DNA from 3 places in the Serratia sp. TSO36 genome. Region 2 is predicted to be linked to each of the others. Evidence: predicted binding sites of a transcription regulator. Region 2 holds the regulator's gene; each other region holds the start of a gene.
What was found. The regulator PurR, encoded in region 2, represses purine synthesis genes. The targets are predictions, from matches to a motif close to CANGCAAACGTTTGCNTG.

Region 1 (2,270 bases), on a different contig from region 2:
CCAACCACGCCGAATCTCAGGGCACCGAAGGCACCAAAACCCGTCTGGGCTTCGCCGGTCTGAAATTCGCTGACTACGGCTCCTTCGACTACGGCCGTAACTACGGCGTACTGTACGACGTGGAAGGCTGGACCGATATGCTGCCAGAGTTCGGTGGCGATACCTACACCTACTCCGACAACTTCATGACCGGCCGTACCAACGGCGTTGCGACCTATCGTAACAACAACTTCTTCGGTCTGGTTGACGGTCTGAACTTCGCCGTTCAGTACCAGGGCAAGAACGAAAACGATGGCCGCGCGCTGAAGAAACAAAACGGCGACGGTTGGGGCCTGTCTTCAACGTATGACATCGGCGAAGGCGTAAGCTTCGGTGCTGCATACGCGTCCTCTGACCGCACAGATGCCCAGACCCGTCAGTCTACCGCTGGCGGCGACAAGGCTGACGCTTGGACCGTAGGCGCGAAATACGACGCCAACAACGTCTACCTGGCAGCGATGTACGCAGAAACCCGCAACATGACTCCGTATGGCGATTTCGATAGCGGCATTGCGAACAAAACTCAGAACTTTGAAGTGACCGCACAGTACCAATTCGACTTCGGTCTGCGTCCAGAAGTGTCTTACCTGCAGTCTAAAGGCAAAAACCTGGCTGGCCGTACCGCACACAATGCAAGCTTCGGCGGCGGCGATGCCGATCTGGTTAAATATGTTTCTGTTGGTACCACTTACTACTTCAACAAAAACATGTCCACCTACGTTGATTACAAAATCAACCTGCTGGATGAGAACGAGTTCACCAAAGCAACCGGCACTGCTACCGACGATATCGTAGCCGTTGGTCTGGTGTACCAGTTCTAAGTTGTCTCGCTTAACGGCGGTTTATCGTCGGCTAAGTTAAAAAACAGGGCTTCGGCCCTGTTTTTATTTTTGTCTTCCGGTAACGTTTTATCCTGCAGATTTCCCCTTCCCCATCATTTTTTCTGTCGAATCCTTCCCGTTCACAAGATCGCGGTGTTTTTATCGCAAACGGTTGGCAAAGCCGATAACTGGCGCTACCCTGATGCTTCTGTCTGCTTAACTCCGAGATTTGGAAGCACCTGACATGTTTGAAAAAATCACCGCCGCACCCGCCGACCCGATCCTGGGCCTGACCGACATTTTCCGCGCCGACGCCCGCCCGAATAAAATCAATTTAGGGATTGGCGTTTATAAAGACGAAACCGGCAAAACGCCGGTGCTGACCAGCGTAAAAAAAGCTGAACAGTATCTGCTGGAAAACGAGACCACCAAAAACTATCTCGGCATTGAAGGCATCCCGGCGTTCGCCAGCTGCACGCAAGAGCTGCTGTTCGGCAAAGAGAGCCCGATCGTTACCGCGCGGCGCGCGCGTACCGCACAGACGCCCGGCGGCACCGGCGGCCTGCGCGTGGCGGCAGACTTTATCGCCAACCAGACCAGCGCCAAGCGCATCTGGATCAGCAACCCAAGCTGGCCAAACCACAAGAACGTCTTTAGCGCCGTAGGCCTGGAAGTGCTGGAGTACGCCTACTACGACGCCGCCAACCACGCGTTGGACTTTGACGGCCTGCTGAACAGCCTGAAACAGGCACAGGCCGGTGATGTGGTGCTGTTCCACGGCTGCTGCCATAACCCGACCGGTATCGATCCAACGGCGGAACAGTGGGCACAGCTGGCTGAGCTTTCCGTCGCCAATGGCTGGCTGCCGCTGTTCGATTTCGCCTACCAGGGCTTCGCCAACGGTCTGGAAGAAGATGCGCAGGGCCTGCGTATTTTCGCCGCCAAACATCAAGAGCTGATCGTTGCCAGCTCCTACTCGAAAAACTTCGGCCTGTACAATGAGCGCGTCGGCGCTTGCACCCTTGTGGCTGCCGATGCCGAAACCGCCGATCGCGCCTTCAGCCAGGTGAAAGCGGCCATTCGCGCCAACTACTCCAACCCGCCGTCACACGGCGCGGCGGTTGTCGCCACCATTCTGGGCAACGATGCGCTACGCGCGATGTGGGAGCAGGAGCTGACCGACATGCGCCAGCGTATTCACCGCATGCGTCAGCTGTTCGTGAACACCCTGCAGGAGAAAGGCGCGCAGCAGGACTTCAGCTTCATCATCCAACAGAACGGCATGTTCTCGTTCAGCGGCCTGACCAAAGAACAGGTGCTGCGTCTGCGCGAAGAGTTCGGCGTCTACGCCGTGAACTCGGGCCGGGTGAACGTGGCCGGCATGACGCCGGACAACATGGCGCCGCTGTG
Region 2 (2,270 bases):
GCGCGCGGTGCCGGTCGGCGGCGGCTTCGCCTTCCGCGACATGGGTTATATGAACTGGCTGTGTGTGGCCAGCCCGCAACATCCTCTCGCGCAGTTGACGGGGCCGCTGAATGACGATCAGCTGCGGCCGTACCCTTCGCTTTGCCTGGAGGACACCTCGCGCAATCTGCCCAAGCGCGTCACCTGGACGCTGGATAACCAGCGGCGGCTGGTGGTGCCGGATTGGACTTCGGCGCTCGACTGTTTGTGCGCCGGGCTGTGCGTCGGCATGATGCCGGCGCATCGGGCGCTGCCGCGGGTGCAGCGCGGTGAGCTGACGGCGTTGCAGCTGCAGCAGCCGTTTCCCGCCAGCCCTTGCTGCCTGACCTGGCAGCAGGATAAACCGTCACCGGCGATGAGCTGGCTGCTGGCGTATCTGGGCGATGGGGAGACGCTGAATCAGGAGTGGCTGAGCGAGGTGGAACCGGAAGCCGCGCAGGCTTCCGGCGCGGGGGATTAGCGGCGGTAGTCGATGAATGGGCCGTCGGCGACCGAGCGGCGTTCGATCAGCTTCGGATGCACTTCGATCACCTGCGACTCTTCGCGTTTGCTGATAATGCGATCCAGCAGCATGGTGAAGGCCATTTCGCCCAGACGCTCTTTCGGCTGGTGAATGGTGGTCAGCGCCGGGGTGAAGTAGCGGGCGTTGCGCACGTTGTCGTAGCCGATCACGGAAATATCCTGTGGCACCCGCAGCCCCAGCTCGTCGGCCGCGCAGATGGCGCCCATCGCCATGATATCGCCGCCGCAGAATACCGCGGTCGGCCGCTGTTTTTGCGACAGGATTTGGTGCATCGCCTTGTAGCCGGACTCCGGTTCGAAGTCACCCTGGACGATCCACTCTTCGCGAATGTCGATATGCGCTTCCTGCAGCGCCTTCATAAAGCCCTGATGACGGCCGCCGCCAGTGTTGCGCGACAGCTGGCCCGGAATGGCGCCGATATCGCGGTGGCCGCGCTCGATCAGGTAACGGCCGGCCAGATAGCCGCCTTCGAACGCGTTATCGATGATGGTGTCGGTGAAGTCGCCGCGCGCGGCGCCCCAGTCCATCACCACCATCGGGATGTTGCGGTAATCTTCCAGCATGCCCAGCAGCTGATCCGGGTACTCGGAGCACATGACCAACAGGCCGTCGACGCGCTTTTGCGCCAGCATCGCCAGGTAGGCGCGCTGCTTGTCCAGATTGTTGTGCGAGTTGCACAGGATCAGGGTGTAGCCTTTGCTGTAGCAGCTGTTTTCCACCGCCTCGATCACTTCGGCAAAGTAGGGCGCTTCGCTCGAGGTGGCCAGCAGGCCGATCGACTTGGTGTGATTGACTTTCAGGCTGCGCGCCACGGCGCTCGGCGAGTAGTGCAGCTCTTTGATGGCGGCCCACACGGCCGCTTTGGTCTCTTCGGCGACGAAACGAGTCTTATTGATGACGTGCGAAACGGTGGTGGTGGAAACGCCCGCGCGTTTGGCCACATCTTTAATCGTTGCCATGTAAGGAATGACTCCTGAACTCACATGTTTACAGCATGTAAGTGTGATGTTAATCGTTTGCCTACGTAGATCCTTCTCCAGAGAAGCGAAAACTGAGTTTTTAGTGTGTTGAAGTCTTCAGCGCTTAATCAGGAGGGGCATGGATGCCGGTACGCAGTTGTGAACTGCGAATTTTGTCGCATATTGAACAAAAGTGGAAGAGGTAATCGAGATTATAAACCGGGAAATGATAACAAGATTTTATCGGCGAACTGTGGGAAAATGATTTGACGTACTAATTGTACGCCTTTTATCCTTAGGAAAGCCCATTTTAAAGGAGTTGTCATGGATACCGAATTGAAGATGTCGCTGTTCACCACCGTCTGCGCGTTGGCGGTCATTATCGCTTTCAGCTTCGTTGCCGCGTTGAACTGATTTACCCCCGGTTATAAAAAAGGCGCAGCCTGGCTGCGCCTCATCACCTCAGAACCTGCGCTTACGCCAGGTTTTCCGCTGCGAAGGTCCAGTTGACCAACGCCCAGAAGTTTTCCAGGTATTTTGGACGCGCATTGCGGTAATCGATGTAATACGCGTGTTCCCACACGTCAACGGTCAGCAGCGGTTTGTCTTCACCGGTCAGCGGGGTGGCCGCGTTGGAGGTGTTGACGATCGCCAGCGCGCCGTCCGGTTTTTTCACCAGCCAGGTCCAACCGGCACCGAAGTTTTTCACTGCGGCATCGGTAAACTGCTCTTTGAACGCAGCGAAAGAG
Region 3 (2,270 bases), on a different contig from region 2:
AGGCGCAGGCTCATCAACGCCATCGCCAGGAACAGCGACAGGCTGACGTTGCCCAGCACCGACACCGCCCGCTCGAACACGGTATAGAAACCGGTGAAGGCCAGCGTGTTGCTGAGGATCACCCCGACGAACAGCACGCAAACGAAGTTCGGCAGTTCAAACACCGTGCCGCCCAGCAGGCCGGCAATCAGCTGCCCCAGGCTCAGACAGATGGCGATCATGGCGATGGTTTCGATCATCACCAGCGAGGTGATCAGACGGCCGCTTTCCGGCTTCTCGAAGCCGCTCGGCTGCACGCTGTCATCCGGGGTGCCTTCCGGCGTGGAGGAGTGCTTGACCAGATAGCGCGCCACCGGGCCGCCGATCAGGCCGCCCAGCACCAGGCCGAAGGTGGCGCAGGCCATGGCGACTTCCGTGGCGTTCTCGAAGCCGTAGCGCTCGATGAATAGCTTGCTCCAGGCCGCCCCGGTGCCGTGGCCGCCCGACAGGGTGATCGACCCGGCGATCAGGCCCATCAGCGGATCCAACCCCAGCATTTTCGCCATGCCGATGCCGATGGCGTTCTGCACGATAAGCAGCCCCAGCACCACGAACAGGAACACCACCAGCACCTTGCCGCCGGCGCGCAAACGCGCCAGGTTGGCGTTCAGGCCGATGGTGGCGAAGAAGGCCAGCATCAGCGGATCCTTCAGCGACATGTCAAAACTGATTTCCCAGTTGACGAGCTTTTTCAGGGCTAACAGCAGGAGGGCCACCAGCAAACCGCCGGCGACGGGAGCGGGAATGGTATATTTTCGCAGCAGGGGAATGGTTCTGACGCACTTGCCCCCGAGGAGCAAAACCAACGTCGCCGCGACTAACGTGCCATAAGTATCAAGATGAAACATCCAGGTACTCCATGTAAGGGAAAAGATCCAAATAAAAATAATAAGTTATAGAAAACCACTTAGTTTTTAAACTTGATGAGTGCAGGATTAGAAGTAAAAAACGCTGAGATGACAAGAAAAAATGAATGAAAATGCGACATAAACAGGAAAGTCGGCAACATAATATTTACGCGCAACCGTTTGCTTTTGTGGGGCGGAGCATTAAAATGCCTGCTTTGCCGTATCTGGAAACGCCACACCATGAGCATGTCATCCTCCGAGCTTGATGCCGCGCGCCAAGCCGCCTCAGAACCCCGCGCCAGTGAACTGATTTATCGCCTGGAAGATCGCCCGCCGCTGCCGCAAACGCTGTTTGCCGCCGGCCAGCATCTGCTGGCGATGTTCGTCGCGGTGATCACCCCGGCCCTGCTGATCTGCCAGGCGCTGGGCCTGCCGGCACAGGATACCCAGCACATCATCAGCATGTCGCTGTTCGCCTCTGGTCTGGCTTCCATTCTGCAAATCAAAACCTGGGGGCCGGTGGGTTCCGGGCTGCTGTCGATTCAGGGCACCAGCTTCAACTTCGTTTCGCCACTGATCATGGGCGGCCTGGCGCTGAAAAACGGCGGCGCCGACGTGCCGACCATGATGGCCGCGCTGTTCGGCACCCTGATGGTCGCCTCCTGCACCGAAATTCTGCTGTCGCGCGTGCTGCATCTGGCGCGCCGCATCATCACCCCGCTGGTTTCCGGCATCGTGGTGATGATCATCGGCCTGTCGCTGATTCAGGTCGGCCTGACCTCGATCGGCGGCGGCTACGCCGCGATGAACGATCATAGCTTCGGCTCGCCGAAAAACCTGCTGCTGGCCGGCGCGGTGCTGGCGGTAATCATCCTGCTGAACCGCCAGCGCAACCCTTACCTGCGCGTGGCTTCGCTGGTGATCGCCATGGCAGTCGGCTATCTGTTGGCCTGGGCGATGGACATGCTGCCCGCCGACGCACCGGCGGCCCCCACGGCGGCAATCACCATCCCCACGCCGCTCTATTACGGCCTGGGCTTCGACTGGAACCTGCTGCTGCCGCTGATGCTGATTTTTATGGTCACCTCGCTGGAAACCATCGGTGACATCACCGCCACCTCCGACGTCTCCGAACAGCCAGTCAGCGGGCCGCTGTACATGAAGCGCCTGAAGGGCGGCGTGCTGGCCAACGGCCTGAACTCGATGCTGTCGGCGGTGTTCAACACCTTCCCCAACTCCTGCTTCGGCCAGAACAACGGCGTGATCCAACTGACCGGCGTCGCCAGCCGCTACGTCGGCTTCGTGGTGGCGCTGATGCTGATCGCGCTGGGGCTGTTCCCGGCGGTGGCCGGCTTCGTGCAGCACATCCCTGAGCCGGTACTG

Region 1: a site for PurR is predicted at 1,022-1,039, ahead of ACK3CV_RS09170 (amino acid aminotransferase). Genes of this name have one in related genera too.
Region 3: a site for PurR is predicted at 1,057-1,074, ahead of ACK3CV_RS24665 (nucleobase:cation symporter-2 family protein). Genes of this name have one in related genera too.

The regions. Positions count from the first base shown of each region.
Region 1 covers NZ_JBJZOU010000011.1:97,844-100,113, reverse strand. Annotated here, with positions in the region: gene ompC (porin OmpC) at 1-860, shown strand, start outside; gene ACK3CV_RS09170 (amino acid aminotransferase) at 1,105-2,270, shown strand, end outside.
Region 2 covers NZ_JBJZOU010000012.1:465,012-467,281, forward strand. Annotated here, with positions in the region: gene punR (DNA-binding transcriptional activator PunR) at 1-499, shown strand, start outside; gene purR (HTH-type transcriptional repressor PurR) at 496-1,521, opposite strand; gene cydH (cytochrome bd-I oxidase subunit CydH) at 1,846-1,935, shown strand; gene sodB (superoxide dismutase [Fe]) at 1,997-2,270, opposite strand, start outside.
Region 3 covers NZ_JBJZOU010000029.1:94,246-96,515, forward strand. Annotated here, with positions in the region: gene gltS (sodium/glutamate symporter) at 1-887, opposite strand, end outside; gene ACK3CV_RS24665 (nucleobase:cation symporter-2 family protein) at 1,128-2,270, shown strand, end outside.